3 regions of the Streptomyces sp. NPDC091371 genome follow, and region 2 is predicted to be linked to each of the others. Evidence: riboswitches for the same ligand, from Rfam matches in the RefSeq annotation. Region 2 holds a riboswitch; each other region holds the start of a gene.

Region 1 (6,823 bases), on a different contig from region 2:
GTACCGCCCTGCTCGCCGAGGCACTGGCCCGGGCCGCCCCAGGCCGGACCGTGCACACCGGCGCACTGACCGGATCAGACCACGTCGTCCGCGGCCAGGAGCGCGCGCAGCTGCGCGCCACCGGCGCCATCGCGGTCGACATGGAGTCGGCGTCCACCCTGTGGACCGCGACCCGCGGCGACCGCTCCCCGCCAGGAGGAGGGCGTCCGGTTGCGGCCGTCAGGGTGATCGTGGACGCTCCGGAGCATGAGCTCGTCCGTATCGGCACGGTTCGCGGTGGAATATCGGCCTTCCGCGTTCTCCGTGCCGTGCTGCCCGCGTTCTATGACTGGCACCGTTCTTTGCTGCTCCCCAGGAGGTGAGCCAGATGGCCATGCCACTGCGACAGTCCATCAGGGTCGGGACCTATCTTCTCGAACAGAAGCTCCGCAAGCGTGAGAAGTTCCCGCTGATCGTCGAGCTGGAACCGCTCTACGCCTGCAACCTGGCCTGCGAGGGGTGCGGGAAGATCCAGCACCCGGCCGGGGTGCTCAAGCAGCGCATGCCGGTCGCCCAGGCGGTCGGGGCCGTGCTGGAGTCCGGGGCGCCCATGGTGTCCATCGCGGGCGGCGAGCCCTTGATGCACCCGCAGATCCACGAGATCGTCCGACAGTTGGTAGCGAAGCGGAAGTACGTCTTCCTCTGCACGAACGCGATGCTGCTGCGCAAGAAGATCGAGAAGTTCACTCCGTCGCCCTATTTCGCCTTCGCCGTGCACATCGACGGCCTGCGCGAACGCCACGACGAATCGGTGGCCAAGGAAGGGGTCTTCGACGAGGCGGTCGCCGCCATCAAGGAGGCGAAGAGGCGTGGTTTCCGGGTCACCACCAACTCCACCTTCTTCAACACCGACACCCCGCAGACGATCATCGAGGTGCTCAACTACCTCAATGACGACCTGAAGGTGGACGAGATGATGATCTCGCCCGCCTACGCCTACGAAAAGGCCCCCGACCAGGAGCACTTCCTGGGCGTGGAACAGACCCGCGAACTCTTCAAGAAGGCCTTCGCGGGCGGCAACCGCAGGCGCTGGCGGCTCAACCACTCCCCGCTCTTCCTGGACTTCCTGGAAGGAAAGGCCGATTTCCCCTGCACGGCCTGGGCCATTCCGAATTACTCCCTCTTCGGCTGGCAGCGCCCCTGCTATCTGATGAGCGACGGCTACGTGCCCACCTACCGCGAACTGATCGAGGACACCGACTGGAGCAAGTACGGCCGCGGCAAGGACCCGCGCTGCGCCAACTGCATGGCGCACTGCGGCTACGAGCCCACCGCCGTCCTCGCCACCATGGGATCGCTCAAGGAATCCCTCCGGGCGGCCCGCGAGACGGTGAGCGGCAACCGGGACAAGTCGGCATGACGGCGCGGTCGCGAGGGGGGAAGGGCTTCGACCTAGGAGCCCTGCTGGCGGCGCGGGGTTCGGAGCGCTACGAGCTGCACGCCAAGCACCTCAACCACCAGCTGCCCCGCATGCTGCACACCATCGGCTTCGACAAGGTCTACGAGAGGGCCGAGGGCGCCCACTTCTGGGACGCCGAGGGCAACGACTACCTCGACATGCTGGCCGGCTTCGGGGTGATGGGCCTGGGCCGCCACCACCCCGTCGTCCGCCGCGCCCTGCACGACGTCCTCGACGCCCAGCTCGCCGACCTGACCCGCTTCGACTGCCAGCCGCTGCCCGGGCTGCTGGCCGAGAAGCTGCTCTCGTACAGCCCCCACCTGGACCGGGTCTTCTTCGGCAACAGCGGCACCGAGGCGGTGGAGACGGCCCTGAAGTTCGCCCGGTACGCCACCGGGCGCCCCAGGATCCTGTACTGCGACCACGCCTTCCACGGGCTGACCACGGGCTCGCTCTCGGTCAACGGGGAGAGCGGCTTCCGGGACGGCTTCGCGCCGCTGCTCCCCGACACGGGCATCGCGCTAGGGGACCTGGCCGCCCTGGAGCGGGAGCTGCGCAAGGGGGACGTGGCCGCCTTCGTCGTCGAACCGATCCAGGGCAAGGGGGTCCACGCCGCCCCGCCCGGCTTCCTGCTCGCCGCTCAGGAGCTGCTCCACCGGCACAAGGCGCTGCTGATCGCGGACGAGGTGCAGACCGGGCTGGGGCGTACCGGTGACTTCTACGCGTACCAGCATGAGCCGGGCGTGGAGCCGGACCTGGTGTGCGTGGCCAAGGCGCTGTCGGGCGGCTACGTGCCGGTCGGCGCGACCCTCGGCAAGGACTGGATCTTCAAGAAGGTCTACTCCTCGATGGACCGGGTGCTCGTGCACTCCGCGAGCTTCGGCTCCAACGCGCAGGCGATGGCCGCCGGGCTGGCGGTGCTCTCGGTGATGGAGGACGAGGAGGTCGTCGCCCATGCCCGGGCCATGGGCGACCTGCTGCGCGGGCGGCTGGCCGCGCTCGTGGACGAGTACGAACTGCTCCACGAGGTCCGGGGGCGCGGGCTGATGATCGGCATCGAGTTCGGCCGGCCGTCCTCGCTCGGGCTGCGCAGCCGCTGGACGATGCTCCAGGCGGCCCGCAAGGGGCTCTTCGCGCAGATGGTCGTGGTGCCGCTGCTGCAGAAGCACCGGATCCTCACCCAGGTCTCCGGGGACCACCTCGAAGTGATCAAGCTGATCCCGCCGCTGATCGTGGACGAGCGGGACGTCGACCGGTTCGTCGGTGCCTTCCGCGAGGTCATGGACGAGGCGCACGGCGGGTCGGGGCTGATGTGGGAGTTCGGCCGGACCCTGGTGAAGCAGGCGGTCGGCAACCGCTGACCGGCGGGGGAGGGGAGCGCGTCGGGCGCGCCCCCCTCCGGCCGCCGGACGTCAGTCGAGCAGGCGCTCGCGGAGGCGGTCCTGGGTCTCGGGCGCGAGTCCGAGGCCCTGCGAGAGGTACGCGTCCACGCCGCCCCAGATCTCGTCGATGGTGTCGAAGGCCGCGAGCAGGTACTCGGCGCGGGCGTCGAAGAGCGGGGCGAGCAGCTCCATCACTTCGGGGGAGCGGGCCTCGGCGGACTCGTCGCTGCGGCGGACGCGGTAGCGGCGGTGCGGGGCGTTCGACTCCAGGTAGTCCGCGACGATCGCCTCGCGCTCGACGCGCAGCGCGAGCAGCGTGACGGCGATCGACAGGCCGGCCCGGTCCTTCCCGGCCGCGCAGTGCATCAGGGCCGGGACGCTGTCCTCGGCGAGGGCGTGCAGGACGCGGCTGTGCTCGGCGGTGCGGTTCTTGATCATTCCGCGGTAGGAGTTCGCCATCCGGGCCGCGGCCTTCCCGTCGCCCAGGACCGAGCGGAGCTGGTCGAGGTCGCCGTCGCGGACCATCTTCCAGAACTCGCGGCCGTCGGCCGGATCCGAGAGCGGGATGTTGACGTTGCGCACGCCGGGCAGTTCCACGTCCGGGCCCTCCAGCGCGTGGTCGGCGCCGTTGCGGAAGTCGAAGACGGTGTGGAGGCCGAGCGAACCGAGGAACTCTGTATCGGTTTCAGTGGCATGCGCCAGATGTCCGCTTCGGAACAGTCGTCCCGTCCTGACCCTTCGTCCGTCAGAAGTCGGCATTCCGCCCACATCGCGGAAATTGCGCACTCCGGACAACTCCGGCTCCTGTATCTGCTGGGTCAAGGGAACTCCTCCGCTTCACGATGCTGGTTGTGGGTGCTCTGTCCGAATTGCACTACTTGGCGACAACTTGCCATAAGCGGAGGCGAGATCGGGCGCGTCCCCGTGAGCCAGATCATACGGTGACCGTGAGTGCCTGATCGCGAAAGCCGAATGCCCGCGTCGGAGCGGTTGTTGGCGGGCGGGAATGGACGGAGGGTGACCGGAATTCCCCCGGTTTCCCGGTCCTGTGATTCCGTCAGGAAATTCGCGGCTTGTTCGGCGCGGCCCTTTGGGATTACGTTCGCGATCGATCCGGGTGGATCGCCGAATCCTGCCGCTACCCGGAAACCGCACCCGACCAATGACGCGCGGCAGGAGCGGGGGAACCAGGTAAGCCGCCGTCCCGGATCTTTGACCGAGACGGCTTGGGGTGAAGCCGTACATGTTCCGTTCATGTGCGGCCGGACATCTCCAGTCCGAACCCGACAGCTCACCTCGCAGGCGCCGGAGAGGAATTCGCCATGCCTGCAAAGGGTAAGCACCGCCGCCCCAAGTCCCTTTCGATATCGCGCGGTTTCGCCGTCGCCGGCACCGGTGGTGCGGCCCTCGCGCTGCCGCTGCTGGGCGCCGCGGGTGCCCACGCGGCCGGCGCTCCGGCCGCTGCGGCCGCGACGACGACCGCCGCGAACGCCGCGACCACCGTGGCCCCCGCGGCGGCCCCGCAGGCTCCGGTCGCGCTCCAGGGCACGGCGGCCGCCGCGCCGACCGTCTACACGGTCGTGCCGGGCGACTACCTCTCGAAGATCGCCGCCGAGCGCCACCTGGCCGGCGGCTGGGAGCAGCTCTACGCCGACAACCGCGAGGCCGTCGGCAGCAACCCGTCGCTGATCCACCCGGGCCTGAAGCTCACCCTCGGCGGTGCGGGCGAGGCGGCCCCGGCCGAATCCGCCCCGGCCCCCGAGAAGGCCCCGAAGGCCGCTGCGAAGTCCGCTCCGAAGGCCGCTCCCAAGACGGCTCCGAAGGCCGCCGAGCAGGCCCCGCCGGCCCGGCAGGAGTCCGCGGCCGAGGCCCCGGCCGCCAAGCAGGCGGCCTCCGGCTTCGTGGCCCCGCTCGCCGGCAGCGGCGTCTCCACCGCCTACAAGGTCGCGGGCAGCATGTGGTCCTCCGGCTACCACACCGGTGTCGACTTCATCGCGAGCTCCGGCACCACCGTCAGGTCGGTCGGCGCGGGCACCGTCGTCTCCGCGGGCTGGGCCGGCTCGTACGGCAACGAGGTCGTCATCCGGCACGCGGACGGCACCTACTCGCAGTACGCCCACCTCTCCTCGCTGTCCGTCTCCTCCGGCCAGAGCGTCACCGGCGGCCAGACCATCGGCCTCTCCGGTTCCACCGGCAACTCGACCGGCCCGCACCTCCACTTCGAGATCCGCACGGGCCCGTCCTACGGCTCCGACATCGACCCGCTGAGCTACCTCCGCTCGAAGGGCGTCAGCATCTGACGGCAGCCGCCGCCGGAGCACCGACACGCGCGAGGCCGGGACCCGAGGGGGGTCCCGGCCTCACGTGTACGTATTCCTTATCCCCCGGGTGGTAAAGATCACGGCCCGTCAACCCCTCATTACGTTGGCGTAGGTTGGTTACGGGAGTGAAGGATGTTGTCCCGTGGCAGCGACGACGACGAAACCCAAGACCATCGGCTCGTACGCGGCGATCGGGGACAGCTTCACCGAGGGCGTGGGGGACCCGGGACCCGGGGACACTTATCTCGGCTGGGCGGACCGGCTCGCCGTGCTCCTGGCCGACGAGCACCCGGAAGGCGAATTCCGGTACGCGAACCTGGCCGTGCGCGGCAAACTCCTCGACCAGATCGTGGCCGAGCAGGTCCCGCGGGCCAAGGCGCTCGCTCCGGACCTCGTGACCTTCTGCGCGGGCGGCAACGACATCATCCGCCCCGGCACCGACCCGGACGACGTGGCGCAGCGGTTCGAGGCGGCCGTCGCCGACCTCACGCAGGCCGTCGGCCGGGTGGTGATCACCACCGGCTTCGACACCCGGGGCGTACCCGTCCTCAAGCACCTGCGGGGCAAGGTGGCGACGTACAGCGTGCACGTCCGCGCCATCGCCGACCGCTACGACTGCCCGGTGCTGGACCTCTGGTCCCTCAAGTCCGTACAGGACCGCAGGGCGTGGGACACCGACCGGCTGCACCTCTCGCCCGAGGGGCACACCCGGGTCGCGCTGCGCGCCGCGCAGGTGCTCGGGCTGGACGTGCCGGCCGACCCCGACCAGCCATGGCCGCCGGAGCGACCGCGCGGCTCGGTCGACGTGACCCGGGACAACATCCAGTGGGCGCGCGAGCACCTGGCGCCCTGGATCGGCCGCCGGCTGCGCGGGGAGTCCTCCGGGGACCACGTCGAGGCGAAGCGGCCGGACCTGCTGCCGCTGTAGGCGGCACGGGACGACACGCACGGGGGACGCGGAATCCTTCGGGGCCGGTGTGCGTTGGGAAGGTCGTAGACCGACGAACATCCTGACCGCACCGTCCCTGGAGGCGCCTTGACCGGCTCCCGTCCCTTGCGTCCGCGGCTGCGCGCCCTGCGGCCCGAAGCCTTCGGCGCGGACCCCTCCGGCGCCCGGCTGGAGCGCATCCGCCGCTCGCCGAACTTCGCCGACGGCGTCTTCCAGAACCCGGTCGGGGCCCGGAACAGGCCCTCCGGCTCGATGGCGGAGTTCGCCAAGATCTACTTCCACCGGGAACAGCGGATCCGGCGCGCTCCCGCCTCGCCGATCCCGGTCTACCCGACCACGCTCGCGGAGCTGGCGAAGCCGCCGGCGAGCGGGCTGCGCCTGACCTGGATGGGCCACTCCAGCGTGCTCGCGGAGATCGACGGGCGCCGGGTGCTGTTCGACCCGGTCTGGGGAGAGCGCTGCTCGCCCTTCCCGTTCGCCGGGCCCAAGCGGCTGCACCCGGTGCCCGTCCCGCTGGCCTCCCTGGGCGAGGTGGACGTGGTGGTCATCTCGCACGACCACTACGACCACCTCGACCTGCCGACGATCAAGGCTCTGGCCGGCACGGACACGGTCTTCGCGGTCCCGCTGGGCGTCGGCGCGCACCTGGAGCACTGGGGCGTCCCGGCCGACCGGCTGCGCGAGCTGGACTGGAACGAGACCACCAAGATCGCGGGCCTGTCCCTGACCGCGA
Region 2 (6,823 bases):
CCGCTGGGCCAGCCCGGTCTCGCGCTCGCGGCGAAGCTCGCCGGCCGGGCCCGTGCGGGGGAACTGGCCGTGGAACTGCCCAGGGGTGAGGGCGTGGGGTACGAGCTGCTGGCGCTGGCGGCGCGCGCGGAGGAGGAGGGTGTCGATCCCGAGACGGCTCTGCGGGCGGCGGCCCGCGTCTACCGGGATGCGATCCGTGCGGCCGAGGGCGTCGGCGAGTAGCCCCCAGCAGCGGTGGTTCAGTAGGAGCGCGGAGCCCGGCTCGAAGGGTTGTGCCAGTGCGGCGACGGGCGGTTCAGGAACCACTCGCCGAAGCCCAGGGGGCGCCCGTACCCGGGGCCGTGGCCTTTGCCACTGGCAGGTACGGAGTCGTGGAAAATCCGGCCGGGAGGGGTGCCCAGCTCCTCCAGCAGGTACGCGGTCTCGTTGATGAACAGCGGCGGCCCGCTGAGGTAGACGTCCTGGTCGGGCCAGAGCCCGCGGTTGCTGAGGGCGGTGGCGAGCCGGTCCGTGGCCTGGTTGCGGTGCTGGCCGGGGGCGGGGGTGATGTAGGTGACGCTCAGCCAGTCGAAGGCGGCGGCGTACTCGTCGATGAGCGGCCGGTCGTAGAGGTGCGCGGCGTCCCGCGCCACCACGAACAGCCGCACGTCCTGATCGGGAGGGTGCTCCGCGAGTTCCTCCAGCATGGCCCGGATCGGCGCCCAGCCGGTGCCCGCGGCGATGAAGCTGACCGGCCGGTCCTCGCGGCGCAGGGTCAGCTGCCCGCCGGCGGCGGCGAGCCGCAGCCTGTCGCCCGGCTGTGTCTCGCGGACCAGGGAGGGGCTGAGGCGGCCCCGGTCGATCCGGCTGACGTGCAGGTCGACGGTGCCGTCGGGGCGGGGTGCGTTGCCCAGGGAGTACGTCCGCCAGGTCGTGGGGACCCGTTCGCTGCTCACGCTCGTGTACTGGCCGGGGAGGTAGGGGAAGGGGACCAGGGGCTGGAGGGTGAGGACGCCGATGTCCTCCCCGTACTGGAGGTGGCGTACGACCTCGGCGTCCCACCACGGCGGGTCCTCGCTGGTGGCGGCGCCGCCCATCATCGTGTCGGCGATCACCTGGTAGGCCTCGGCCCACGCCTTCTCGACCTGCGGGGTCCAGGCGTCTCCGGAGGTCTCGGCGAGCGCGGCGAGCAGGCTGGAACCGACGGCCGCGTAGTGTTCGGGGCCGACCATGAACTTGCGGTGGTCGCGCCCCAGGTCGCGCAGGTAGGGGACCAGGCTCTCGTTCTCCAGGTGGGCGATCACGTGCGTGAGCGCGGCGAAGAGCCGGTCCCGCTGTCTTTCCATGTCCTCGAAGGAGACCGGGAAGAGTTCACGGACTCCGGGGTTGTGCCAGAACAGGTGGGAGTAGAAGAACTTGACCGCGTGTTCGGCCCGTCTCTCCACCACCGCGAAGCTGCTTTTCAAGATCCTCACATCCACAAACCCGAAAGTAGGAATGTCGGAGTGCGTGAGGTCAAGCGACGACCCATCTACGGACAGCCGCGGCGAACCGGCCATATGGGGTGGAGGGTGGGCGCCGGGATACGGTCGTCGGGTGCACGAGCAGACTCCCGCAGCCCCCGCAGACGTCCCCGCCGACCCCTCCTCCCCGCAGGGTCCGACCCTCTTCGACTGGGAGTTCGCCACCGACCCCTATCCGGCCTACGCCTGGCTGCGCGAGCACTCCCCGGTGCACCGCACCAAGCTCCCCAGCGGGGTGGAGGCCTGGCTGGTGACCCGGTACACCGACGCCCGCCAGGCCCTCGCCGACCAGCGGCTGAGCAAGAATCCCGCGCACCACGCGGAGCCCGCGCACGCCAAGGGGAAGACCGGCATCCCCGGGGAGCGCAAGGCGGAGCTGATGACGCACCTGCTCAACATCGACCCGCCGGACCACACCCGGCTGCGGCGGCTGGTGTCCAAGGCGTTCACCCCGCGCCGGGTCGCCGAGTTCACCCCGCGGGTGCAGGAGCTCACCGACCACCTCATCGACCAGTTCGCGGCGAAGGGGGAGGCCGATCTCATCCACGAGTTCGCCTTCCCGCTCCCCATCTACGCCATCTGCGAGATGCTCGGCGTACCGCGCGAGGACCAGGACGACTTCCGCGACTGGGCCGGCATGATGATCCGCCACGGTGGCGGCCCGCGGGGCGGGGTCGCCCGCTCGGTGAAGCAGATGCGCACCTATCTCGGGGAATTGATCCACCGAAAGCGGGATGATCTGGGCAATGACCTCATCTCGGACCTGATCCGGGCGAGCGACCACGGCGACCACCTGACGGAGGCCGAGGCCACCGCCATGGCTTTCATCCTGCTTTTCGCCGGTTTTGAAACCACGGTGAACCTGATCGGCAACGGGCTGCACTCCCTCTTCATGAACCCGGACCAGCGCGAGCGCCTCCAGGCCTCCCTCGCCGCCGGGGAGACCGGCCTGCTGGCCACCGGGATCGAGGAACTCCTGCGCTACGACGGCCCCGTGGAGCTGGCCACCTGGCGGTTCGCCACCGAACCGATGACCCTCGGCGGCCAGGGGATCGCGGCCGGAGACCCGGTCCTGGTCGTCCTCGCGGCCGCCGACCGGGACCCCGAGCGGTTCGCCGAGCCGGACACCCTCGATCTCTCCCGGACCGACAACCAGCACCTCGGCTACGGGCACGGCATCCACTACTGCCTGGGCGCTCCGCTCGCACGACTTGAAGGGCAGACCGCGCTCGCGAGTTTGCTGACGCGTCTGCCGGATCTGGAACTCGCCGTTCCACCCGAAGAGCTGCGCTGGCGCGGCGGACTCATCATGCGTGGCCTGCGCACTCTCCCCGTCCGCTTCGCACCGTCAAACGCCTGAGCGGCGCCTGACCAGAAGTCAGTTCCCGAGCGAACTTGTGACATGCGTTCGATGGCCGCTAGGTTCTGCCGTTACCCCGCCGTTATGCGAAAGGTGCAGCCTCATGCGTTCCGGGAACGGCCGCCACAGACGCCCCCGTCAGGTGCCCGCGATAGTCGTCACCGCCGGAGTCACCGGCTCCGCGCTGGCCCTGCCGCTGCTCGCCGCCACGAGCGCGAGCGCAGCCGACACCTCCACGTGGGACAAGGTCGCCGAATGCGAGAGCGGCGGCACGTGGAGCGCCAACTTCGGCAGTGGCGCCTACGGCGGGCTCCAGTTCACCCAGGAGGAGTGGCGGGAGGCCGGCGGGCTCGAGTTCGCCGCACGGGCCGACCTCGCGAGCCGGTCCCAGCAGATCGCCGTCGCCGAGCGGGTGCTCGCGGCGCGCGGCCCGCAGGCGTGGCCGATGTGCGCGGCGCCCGCCGGGCTGGACGCGCAGGGCCCCGCCGCGGTGGTGGACCCCGGCCAGACCGGCAGCGGCGCCGCCGGCCGCACGCCGTCCCGCCCGGACGACAAGGTGCCGAACCACGGGACCGGGAAGCCCTCCACGGACTTCGGGGCCCCGACCCCGGCCGCCGTCCCCGACGGCCCGCTCGGCCCGAACCTCGGACTGCCCGTCATGCCGCCGCCGGACCTCCCGGTGCCGGAGCTCCCGACGCCGGACCCCACGGCCCCGGGCAACTCCGGCCACCCGGTGGACCCGAGCGCGCCGGTCGTGCCGCCCACGACCCCGCCCACGACCTCGCCCGCGGCCCCGCCCGCCACCCCGGGCCTGCCGCCGGTGACCCCGGCCGACCCGAGTGCTCCGGCCGACCCGAGTGCCCCCGCGGCCCCGGGCGCCTCCACCGCACCGGGGGCCACGCCCGCGGAGGGCAGCGGCAAGCACCGCGGCGCGCCCGCGGCCGAGGCGCCCGCCACACCTGACGCCGCGTCGAAGCCCACGTACACCGTGAAGGAGGGCGACAGCCTGACGGCCATCGCGGATGCCAAGGGGCTCAAGGGCGGCTGGAACGCCCTCTACTCGGCCAATGAGCAGGTCATCGGCAAGGATGCCAACCTGATCAAGCCCGGACAGAACCTGGATCTAACCGCGCATTAAGGGCACTTCAGCCATCCGGAAAGAGTTGATTGTCCGTTTTCTGTAAGTGAGACATGTGTCTCTTCCGGTCAACTGGCGTGTCCCGCCTCGGGGCTTCCGCAAACCCCGTCCTCACCTGCGCAAACGCCCTCGGAAGGGGCGCAAGTAGGCACCGTTTCCCCCCGATGTCGCTCGTTGAACATCGGGGGGAGACCTGTCTACCTTCTGAATCGCTCGCCACCGCGAGCTCCTTCGACCGCATCGCCGAGTCCTGCCGGCGGACGGGGGGAACAGTCGTCGCGTCAAGCGCCGAAGGCAGGAGCGGGGGAACCAAGGTAGGTGCCGGGAGCGGCCGTTGAAAGACGGTCACGCAACCGGCTAGGGGTCAAGACGTGCGCTAGGTCGCACGGCCGGGCAACTCACTCGCCCGAACCCGACAGCTCACCTCGTAGGCGTCGGTGAGGAGAAACCTCATGCTGCTTTCCGGCAAGGGCAAGCACCGTCGCGCCGCCAAGGCCGCCCGCATCGTCACGCTCGCCGGTGTCGCCGGCGCCGTCGTCGCGGCGCCCCTGATGGCCGCGGGCACCGCGAGCGCCGCCACCGCTTCCGAGTGGGACCGCGTCGCGCAGTGCGAGTCCGGTGGCAACTGGGCCATCAACACGGGCAACGGCTACTACGGCGGCCTGCAGTTCTCTTCCTCCACCTGGGCCGCGTACGGCGGCAAGGCGTACGCCCCGCAGGCCAACCAGGCCTCGAAGTCCCAGCAGATAGCCATCGCCGAGAAGGTCCTCAAGGGCCAGGGCAAGGGCGCCTGGCCGTCCTGCGGCGTGGGCCTGTCGAACTCCGCCTACGGCGGTGGCGCCTCGACCGAGACCAAGAAGACCGAGACGAAGAAGACCGAGCCGAAGAAGTCCGAGACCAAGAAGTCCGAGCCGAAGAAGTCCGAGCCGAAGAAGACGGAGCCGAAGCGCTCCGAGACCCCGGCCCCGACCACCCGCTCCGAGCGCACCGAGGCCGTGAAGACCGGCAACGGTTCGTACGAGGTCAAGTCCGGCGACACCCTGGGCGACATCGCCGACGCGAACGGCGTCAAGGGCGGCTGGGAGAAGCTCTTCGAGCTGAACAAGGACATCGTGTCGGACGCCGACCTGATCTACCCGGGTCAGAAGCTGAAGCTCAGCTGAACAATGCGGCAATAGCCGCAGGTGTCTTCACCACACGTGACAGCCCCACCGCCCGGCGCGCCTTCCCCCCGCGCGCCGGGCGGCGGCGTTTGCGCAGGGCGAACCGCCCATCTCAAGAGTCCTATGTCCTGGAACAGGGGTATTCGGGCCCTTTTTCGTCCCAGGACCCGGGCGGTCGGCTGGCCGAGTGCCCGGAGCCGGTTAGGCTCTAAGCGGCAAGGCCGTCCCACGGCCTGACATGCCGCCGCACACCCAGCGTCACATCCCAGAAGGAGATGCTCGTGCCGTCCATCGACGTCGTCGTAGCCCGGGAAATCCTGGACTCCCGAGGCAACCCCACGGTCGAGGTCGAGGTGGGCCTCGACGATGGCAGCACCGGCCGTGCTGCTGTCCCGTCCGGCGCCTCCACCGGAGCGTTCGAAGCCGTAGAGCTCCGTGACGGTGACCCCAACCGCTACCTCGGCAAGGGCGTCGAGAAGGCCGTCCTCGCCGTCATCGAGCAGCTCGGCCCGGAGCTCGTCGGCTACGACGCCACCGAGCAGCGCCTGATCGACCAGGCGATGATCGACCTGGACGCCACCGAGAACAAGGGCTCCCTCGGCGCCAACGCCATCCTCGGCGTCTCCCTCGCCGTCGCGCACGCCGCGTCCGAGGCCTCGGACCTTCCGCTCTTCCGCTACCTCGGCGGCCCGAACGCGCACCTGCTGCCCGTTCCGATGATGAACATCCTCAACGGTGGGTCGCACGCCGACTCCAACGTGGACATCCAGGAGTTCATGATCGCCCCGATCGGCGCGGAGTCCTTCTCCGAGGCGCTGCGCTGGGGTGCCGAGGTCTACCACACCCTCAAGAAGGTCCTGCACACCAAGGGCCTGTCCACCGGTCTCGGTGACGAGGGCGGCTTCGCCCCGAACCTGGAGTCCAACCGCGCCGCGCTCGACCTCATCGTCGAGGCCATCAAGCAGGCCGGCTACACCCCGGGCAAGGACATCGCGCTCGCGCTCGACGTCGCCGCGTCCGAGTTCTACAAGGACGGCAAGTACGAGTTCGAGGGCCAGTCCCGCTCGGCCGCCGAGATGACCGAGTACTACGAGGAGCTCGTCGCGGCGTACCCGCTCGTCTCCATCGAGGACCCGCTGTTCGAGGACGACTGGGCCGGCTGGAAGACCGTCACCGAGCGCATCGGCTCCAAGGTGCAGATCGTCGGCGACGACCTCTTCGTCACCAACCCGGAGCGCCTGGCCCGCGGTATCGAGGAGGGCTCCGCGAACGCCCTGCTCGTGAAGGTGAACCAGATCGGTTCGCTGACCGAGACCCTCGACGCCGTCGAGATGGCCCAGCGCAACGGCTTCAAGTGCATGATGTCGCACCGCTCCGGCGAGACCGAGGACGTCACCATCGCCGACCTCGCCGTCGCCGTGAACTGCGGCCAGATCAAGACCGGCGCCCCGGCCCGCTCGGACCGCGTCGCCAAGTACAACCAGCTGCTGCGCATCGAGGAGATCCTCGACGACGCCGCCGTGTACGCGGGCCGCAGCGCGTTCCCCCGCTTCAAGGGCTAATCACGGCTCCAGAGGTCTAGCCTCCGTACGTCCCCGCACTCGGTCCCGTACCGTGTGCGGGGACGTATTGCGTCGTACGCGCACACAGGGGAGGCGGA
Region 3 (6,823 bases), on a different contig from region 2:
ATCTGACTGGTCTGGCGTGGTCTGGCTTGTCGTGCTCGGGTGGGACTCGGGTACGACGCGGACCATTGTGGCCCGACGCACCGACAACGCCGACTCCGACCCAGGTGACCCGGGAACTTATCCGGCGGGCGACGCGCTTGCATACAGTGGCAGGTCTGACAGAAATCTCTGCATCGCGATCGAAGGGACCACATGCCCATGGGTCACACGGCCACAGCTCAGGCCGGCTCCGGCGGCCTGACAGCGACCGAGCACCGGCTGGCCAACGGCCTGCGCGTGGTGCTCTCCGAGGACCACCTGACCCCGGTCGCCGCGGTCTGCCTGTGGTACGACGTCGGCTCGCGCCATGAAGTCAAGGGGCGTACGGGCCTTGCTCACCTCTTCGAGCACCTGATGTTCCAGGGCTCGAAGCAGGTTCCGGGCAACGGTCACTTCGAGCTGGTCCAGGGCGCCGGCGGCTCCCTCAACGGCACGACCAGCTTCGAGCGCACCAACTACTTCGAGACGATGCCGGCCCACCAGCTGGAGCTCGCGCTCTGGCTGGAGGCGGACCGGATGGGCTCGCTGCTGGCCGCCCTGGACGACGAGTCCATGGAGAACCAGCGCGACGTCGTCAAGAACGAGCGCCGCCAGCGGTACGACAACGTCCCCTACGGCACGGCGTTCGAGAAGCTGACCGCCCTCGCCTACCCGGAGGGCCACCCGTACCACCACACCCCGATCGGCTCCATGGCCGACCTGGACGCCGCGTCCCTGGAGGACGCGCGCAACTTCTTCCGTACCTACTACGCGCCCAACAACGCGGTGCTGTCGGTCGTCGGGGACATCGACCCGGCGCAGACGCTGGCCTGGGTCGAGAAGTACTTCGGCTCCATCCCCGCGCACGACGGCAAGCAGCCGCCCCGCGACGGCTCGCTGCCCGAGATCATCGGCGAGCAGCTGCGCGAGGAGATCGTGGAGGAGGTTCCGGCGCGCGCGCTGATGGCCGCGTACCGCCTCCCGCACGACGGCACCCGCGAGTGCGACGCCGCCGACGTGGCGCTGACGATCCTGGGCGGCGGGGAGTCCTCCCTGCTGCACAACCGCCTGGTACGCCGGGACCAGACGGCCGTCGCGGCCGGCTTCGGCATGCTGCGCCTGGCGGGCGCGCCCTCGCTGGGCTGGCTGGACGTCAAGACCTCCAGCGGGGTCGAGGTGCCCGTCATCGAGGCGGCCGTGGACGAGGAGCTCGCGCGGTTCGCCGCCGAGGGCCCGACGGCCGAGGAGATGGAGCGCGCCCAGGCTCAGCTGGAGCGCGAGTGGCTCGACCGGCTGAGCACGGTGGCCGGCCGCGCCGACGAACTGTGCCGGTTCGCGGTGCTGTTCGGCGACCCGCAGCTGGCGCTGACCGCCGTCCAGCGGGTCCTCGACATCACCGCCGAGGAGGTGCAGGCCGTGGCCGCGGCCCGACTGCGCCCCGACAACCGCGCGGTGCTGGTCTACGAGCCGCTGCCGGGCTCCGAGGAGTCCGCCGAGTCCGACGAGAGCGACGAGAACGAGGGGGCGGAGCAGTGAGCGACACCGCAGCCGTCACGATGACCTTCCACCCGCAGCCGCAGGCCGGCGAGGCCAAGCCGTGGGCCTTCCCGGCTCCGGACCGCGGCGTGCTCGGCAACGGCCTCACCCTGCTGCGGTGCCACCGCCCCGGCCAGCAGGTGATCGCCGTCGAGATCAACCTCGCCGCCCCGCTCGACGCGGAGCCCGAGGGCCTGGACGGCGTGGCCACCATCATGGCCCGCGCGCTCTCCGAGGGCACCGACAAGCACACCGCCGAGGAGTTCGCCGCCGAGCTGGAGCGCTGCGGCGCCACCCTCGACGCGCACGCCGACCACCCCGGCCTGCGGGTCTCCCTGGAGGTCCCGGCCTCCCGGCTGCACAAGGCGCTCGGCCTGCTCGCCGAGGCGCTGCGCGCGCCCGCCTTCGCCGACAACGAGGTCGACCGGCTGGTGCGCAACCGGCTCGACGAGATCCCGCACGAGCTGGCCAACCCGCAGCGGCGGGCCGCCAAGCAGCTCTCCAAGGAGCTGTTTCCGGCCACCCTGCGGATGTCCCGCCCGCGCCAGGGCACCGAGGAGACGGTCGCCCGGATCGACTCGGCCGCCGTCCGCGCCTTCTACGAGGCCCACGTGCGCCCCGCCACCGCCACCGCGGTGGTCGTCGGCGACCTGACCGGCATCGACCTGGACGCCGTCCTGGCGGACACCCTGGGCACCTGGACGGGCGACACCACCGAGGCGCGCCCCGTCCCGCCGATCACCGCTGACGACACCGGCCGCGTGGTCATCGTGGACCGGCCCGGCGCGGTCCAGACGCAGCTGCTGATCGGCCGGATCGGGCCGGACCGCCACGACCGGGTCTGGGCGGCCCAGGTGCTCGGCACGTACTGCCTGGGCGGCACCCTGACCTCCCGCCTGGACAAGGTGCTGCGCGAGGAGAAGGGGTACACGTACGGCGTGCGCGCCTTCGGCCAGGTGCTGCGCTCCACCGCGGACGGCAAGGGCGCCTCGATGCTCGCCATCAGCGGCTCGGTGGACACCCCGAACACCGGACCGGCGCTGGAGGACCTCTGGAAGGTGCTCCGCACCCTCGCGGAGGGCGGCCTGACGGACGCCGAACGGGACGTGGCGGTGCAGAACTTGGTGGGCGTGGCCCCGCTGAAGTTCGAGACGGCGGCCTCGGTCGCCGGCACCCTCGCCGACCAGGTCGAGCAGGAGCTGCCGGACGACTACCAGGCGCAGTTGTACGCGCGACTGGCCGAAACCGGAACGGTGGAGGCCACTTCGGCGGTCGTGAGCGCCTTCCCGGCGGACCGGCTCGTCACCGTCCTGGTGGGCGACGCGGCGCTGATCGAGGAGCCGGTGCGGGCCCTCGGGATCGGTGACGTGAGCGTCGTCACCAACTGAAGTGACGCACTGACACCTCCAACTGGCGTCTGACCGGCGCGTCTTCGAGGGACCCAGGCGGCTTGCCCGCCTGGGTCCCTTTTGCCTGTTTCGTCATGAGGTTGCTTATATGCGGTGTGGCGTACGCAACAAAAGGGCGTGTCTGTTTGGCGATTGACTGATGATCCGCCTAGCGTCGGCCGTGCTGTCCGTCAGTTGTACGCGCCGCATCCGCGGCACCGGGCAGCGATCGCCGAGTCCCCGTCAGGCGCGAGCCTGGGGAGCCGGGGACCCACATCAGTCCCTGGGGTGAATCGGACCGCCTCGCAAGAGGAGGCCCGTAGGAGACCTTCCTGCTCCGAACCCGTCAGCTAACCCGGTAGGCGAGAAGGAAGGAAAGGATCAGCCTCTTCATGGCGTTTGGCAGTCGTCCCACCGGCTCCGGCAAGCACCGCGGCTCCAGCCGTCTGAGCCGCAAGACCGCCGGTTACGCCGGCATAGCCGCCCTCGCCACCACTGGTGTCGTCGGCTCCCTGGCCGCTCCGGCCTTCGCCGCCGACAGCGGCGCCAACAACCACTCGCAGGACAACGCGCTCGGCGCCGTCGTCGTTGCCGAGGACCTCCCGGGCGACATCGCCGACCAGGCCGAGTCCCAGCAGCGCGCCGCCGACCACGCCGCCGCCAAGGCGCAGGCCGAGGCCGAGGCCAAGCAGCGCGCCGCCGAGGCCAAGCGCCTCGCCGAGGCCAAGGCGAAGGCCGAGCGCGAGGCCGCCGAGCGCGCCGCCCGCGAGGAGGAGCGCAAGCGCCTCAACACCTTCGTCTCCCCGCTGGACGACTCGTACGTCAGCACGCAGTACAAGGCGGGCGGCGGCATGTGGTCCTCCGGCAGCCACACCGGCATCGACTTCCACGCCGCCTCCGGCACCTCGGTCCACGCGGTGGGCGCCGGCGTCGTCGTCGAGGCCGGCTACGGCGGCGCGTACGGCAACAACGTCGTCATCAAGCACAACGACGGCACCTACACCCAGTACGGGCACATGTCCCGGCTGAGCGTCTCCGTCGGCCAGCAGGTCACCCCCGGCCAGCAGATCGGCCTGTCGGGCTCCACCGGCAACTCCAGCGGCCCGCACCTGCACTTCGAGGCCCGCACCGGCGCCGACTACGGCTCGGACATCGACCCGGTCGCGTACCTGCGCTCGCACGGCGTGACCCTCTAGCGCCGCGCACCACCCGCTTCACCGAAGGCCCCGGCTCCCCGAGCCGGGGCCTTCGTGTTTCACGGGTTTCGCATTTCCGGCTGCTCTCGGAAATCATCCCGTGTTGCAATAGAGTCGCGGCAGCAGTGGCACCAATGAGGGTGTGAGTCGGAAATAGGCGGAGGTTCGGTCTTGCGTATTCCTGCGCACGCGGTATGCACGGCAATTCGCGACGACATCGTCTCCGGGGTCTTCGGGCCGGGCGGCAGGCTGACCGAGGAGGTCCTGGCCCGCCGGTACGGAGTCTCGCGCGTCCCGGTCCGCGAGGCGCTGCGGACCCTGGAGTCCGAGGGGTTCGTGACCACGCGGCGCCACGCGGGGGCCTGCGTGGCCGAGCCGACCGAGCAGGAGGCCGCCGATCTGCTGGAGCTGCGGATGCTGCTGGAGCCGCTCGCCGCGGCCCGGGCCGCGCGGCGGCGCACCGAGGCGCACCTCAAGGTCCTGCGCGGGCTGGTCAGGCTGGGCCAGGAGCGGGCCAGGCGGGGCCAGGGGGAGGACCTTCGGTCCCTGGGCGGCTGGTTCCACGAGACGCTCGCGCAGGCCTCCGGCAGTCCGGGGCTGATCGCGCTGCTCACGCAGATGCGGCACAAGGTCGCGTGGATGTACGCGGTGGAGGCGCCGGCCCGGCCGGTGGAGTCCTGGGCCGAGCACGGGGCGATCGTGGACGCGGTGGCCCGGGGTGACGCGGAGCGGGCGCGGACGCTGGCGGCGATCCACGCGGAGCGCGCGACGGGGGCGCACCGGCTGCGGATCCGCGCGGCGGTGAGCACTTCGCAACCTGTCGTAAACAATTCGAGTGCCCGGCATTAACAGGGCCCGTATACAAAGGATGGATGCCGGTGCGGCGCGGGCAGAATTCGGGATTTCCGTGAATTCGCGGTGCCGGTGACGGTGCCGGCGCCGATGTCGGTTTCGTGTGTGCGGTGCAGGTGAATTCGCCGCGGGTAATTCCGCGACGGTTCGGGTGCGGCTCCGCCGCCGGGGCTCCGCCCCGCACCCCGCTCCGCAAACGCCGGAGGGGCTGGATTGTCCCCGGCCTCGGCTCACGGGTGCGCGCCGGACGCGGGGCGGGTCGGGACATGTCGAAGCCGCGGCCTCCGGGAGGGGGCCGCGGCTTCGGCGGGAGGTGTGGCGAACCCGAAGGGTCAGACGGTCTCGGGGAGCTCCTCCAGGCCCTCTTCGACCAGCTTCGCGAGGCGGTCCAGCGCGACGTCCGCGCCATCGGCGTCGGAGGCGAGGACGATCTCCTCGCCGCCCTGGGCGCCCAGGCCCAGAACCGCCAGCATGGAACCGGCGTTGACGGGGTCGCCGCCCGCCTTCGCGATGGTCACCGGGACGCCGGAAGCGGTCGTCGCACGGACGAAGATCGAGGCGGGACGAGCGTGCAGGCCCTCGGCCCAGCCGACGTTGACGCGGCGCTCTGCCATGGTGATGCCCTTCAGGTTCTTACGGGTTGTCTAGACCAGTCTCTCACGATGCCCGGAATGCTCGGACCGACCTTCGGCCCGAATCTCCCGCCGTTCGGCCTTCCCCAGCTTGCACCGTTTTGCCCCGGATTGCCTAACACGCCGCGCGAGCGCCACCCGCCCCGTCCAAGCCCGCGCCCGGCCCGTAAGGTATGGGCATGACCACCGAGTCGGACCCCTCGTACCCGGCCCACTGGGAAGCGGACGTCGTCCTCCGCGACGGTGGCACCGCCCGCATCAGGCCCATCACCCCCGCGGACGCGGGCCGGCTGGTCAGCTTCTACGAGCAGGTGTCCGACGAGTCGAAGTACTACCGCTTCTTCGCTCCCTACCCCCGGCTCTCCGACCGCGACGTGCGCCGCTTCACGCACCACGACTACGTGGACCGCGTCGGACTCGCCGCGACCATCGGCGGGGAGTTCATCGGCACCGTCCGCTACGACCGCATCGGCGCCGACGGCCGGCCCGCCTCCGGCCCCGCCGAGGAGGCCGAGGTCGCCTTCCTCGTCCAGGACGCGCACCAGGGCCGCGGCGTCGCCTCCGCCCTCCTCGAGCACATCGGCGCGGTGGCCCGGGAGCGCGGCATCCGCCGGTTCGCCGCCGAGGTGCTGCCCGCCAACACCAAGATGATCAAGGTGTTCACGGACGTCGGCTACGAGCAGAAGCGCAGCTTCGAGGACGGCTCCGTCCACCTCACCCTCGACCTCGAACCCACCGCCGAGTCCCTCGCCGTGCAGCGCGCCCGCGAACAGCGCGCCGAGGCGCGGTCGGTGCAGAGGCTGCTCGCCCCCGGCTCGGTGGCGGTCGTCGGAGTCAGCCGCTCCGGCGCCGGAGTGGGCGCGGCGGCCCTGCGCAACCTCCGCGACAGCGGCTTCCACGGCCACCTCTACGCCGTCAACGAGGCCGTCACCCGCGACCTCCTCGACGGGGTCCGCGCCTACCGCACCATCGAGGCCATCGGCGCCCCCGTCGACCTCGCCGTGATCGCCGTCCCCGCCGACCGGGTGCCCGAAGCCGTGGCCGCCTGCGGCGAGCACGGGGTGCAGGGGCTCGTCGTCCTGTCCGCCGGATACGGGGAGAGCGGGCCCGAGGGGCTCGCCCGCCAGCGCGAACTGGTGCGCCAGGTGCGCTCGTACGGGATGAGGCTGATCGGCCCGAACGCCTACGGGGTGATCAACAC

The links. A riboswitch is a leader RNA that binds a small molecule or an ion and turns the genes downstream of it on or off. The one in region 2 is predicted to bind cyclic di-AMP.
Positions count from the first base shown of each region.
Region 1: linked by a shared signal. The riboswitch ahead of AB0O21_RS27865 (LysM peptidoglycan-binding domain-containing M23 family metallopeptidase) and the one ahead of AB0O21_RS26030 (transglycosylase family protein) in region 2 are both predicted to bind cyclic di-AMP.
Region 3: linked by a shared signal. The riboswitch ahead of AB0O21_RS22910 (M23 family metallopeptidase) and the one ahead of AB0O21_RS26030 (transglycosylase family protein) in region 2 are both predicted to bind cyclic di-AMP.

Region 1 covers NZ_JBFBFP010000031.1:82,698-89,520, reverse strand. Annotated here, with positions in the region: gene AB0O21_RS27885 (1-hydroxy-2-methyl-2-butenyl 4-diphosphate reductase) at 1-362, shown strand, start outside; gene hpnH (adenosyl-hopene transferase HpnH) at 368-1,399, shown strand; gene AB0O21_RS27875 (aspartate aminotransferase family protein) at 1,396-2,799, shown strand; gene AB0O21_RS27870 (tyrosine-protein phosphatase) at 2,851-3,642, opposite strand; cyclic di-AMP (ydaO/yuaA leader) riboswitch at 3,934-4,138, shown strand; gene AB0O21_RS27865 (LysM peptidoglycan-binding domain-containing M23 family metallopeptidase) at 4,143-5,120, shown strand; gene AB0O21_RS27860 (SGNH/GDSL hydrolase family protein) at 5,284-6,069, shown strand; gene AB0O21_RS27855 (MBL fold metallo-hydrolase) at 6,178-6,823, shown strand, end outside.
Region 2 covers NZ_JBFBFP010000027.1:90,551-97,373, reverse strand. Annotated here, with positions in the region: gene AB0O21_RS26050 (nucleoside triphosphate pyrophosphohydrolase) at 1-222, shown strand, start outside; gene AB0O21_RS26045 (globin domain-containing protein) at 240-1,454, opposite strand; gene AB0O21_RS26040 (cytochrome P450) at 1,576-2,862, shown strand; gene AB0O21_RS26035 (transglycosylase family protein) at 2,966-4,000, shown strand; cyclic di-AMP (ydaO/yuaA leader) riboswitch at 4,277-4,449, shown strand; gene AB0O21_RS26030 (transglycosylase family protein) at 4,453-5,163, shown strand; gene eno (phosphopyruvate hydratase) at 5,439-6,725, shown strand.
Region 3 covers NZ_JBFBFP010000021.1:80,217-87,039, forward strand. Annotated here, with positions in the region: gene AB0O21_RS22900 (pitrilysin family protein) at 199-1,554, shown strand; gene AB0O21_RS22905 (pitrilysin family protein) at 1,575-2,942, shown strand; cyclic di-AMP (ydaO/yuaA leader) riboswitch at 3,163-3,322, shown strand; gene AB0O21_RS22910 (M23 family metallopeptidase) at 3,335-4,138, shown strand; gene AB0O21_RS22915 (GntR family transcriptional regulator) at 4,310-4,987, shown strand; gene AB0O21_RS22920 (HPr family phosphocarrier protein) at 5,323-5,604, opposite strand; gene AB0O21_RS22925 (GNAT family N-acetyltransferase) at 5,802-6,823, shown strand, end outside.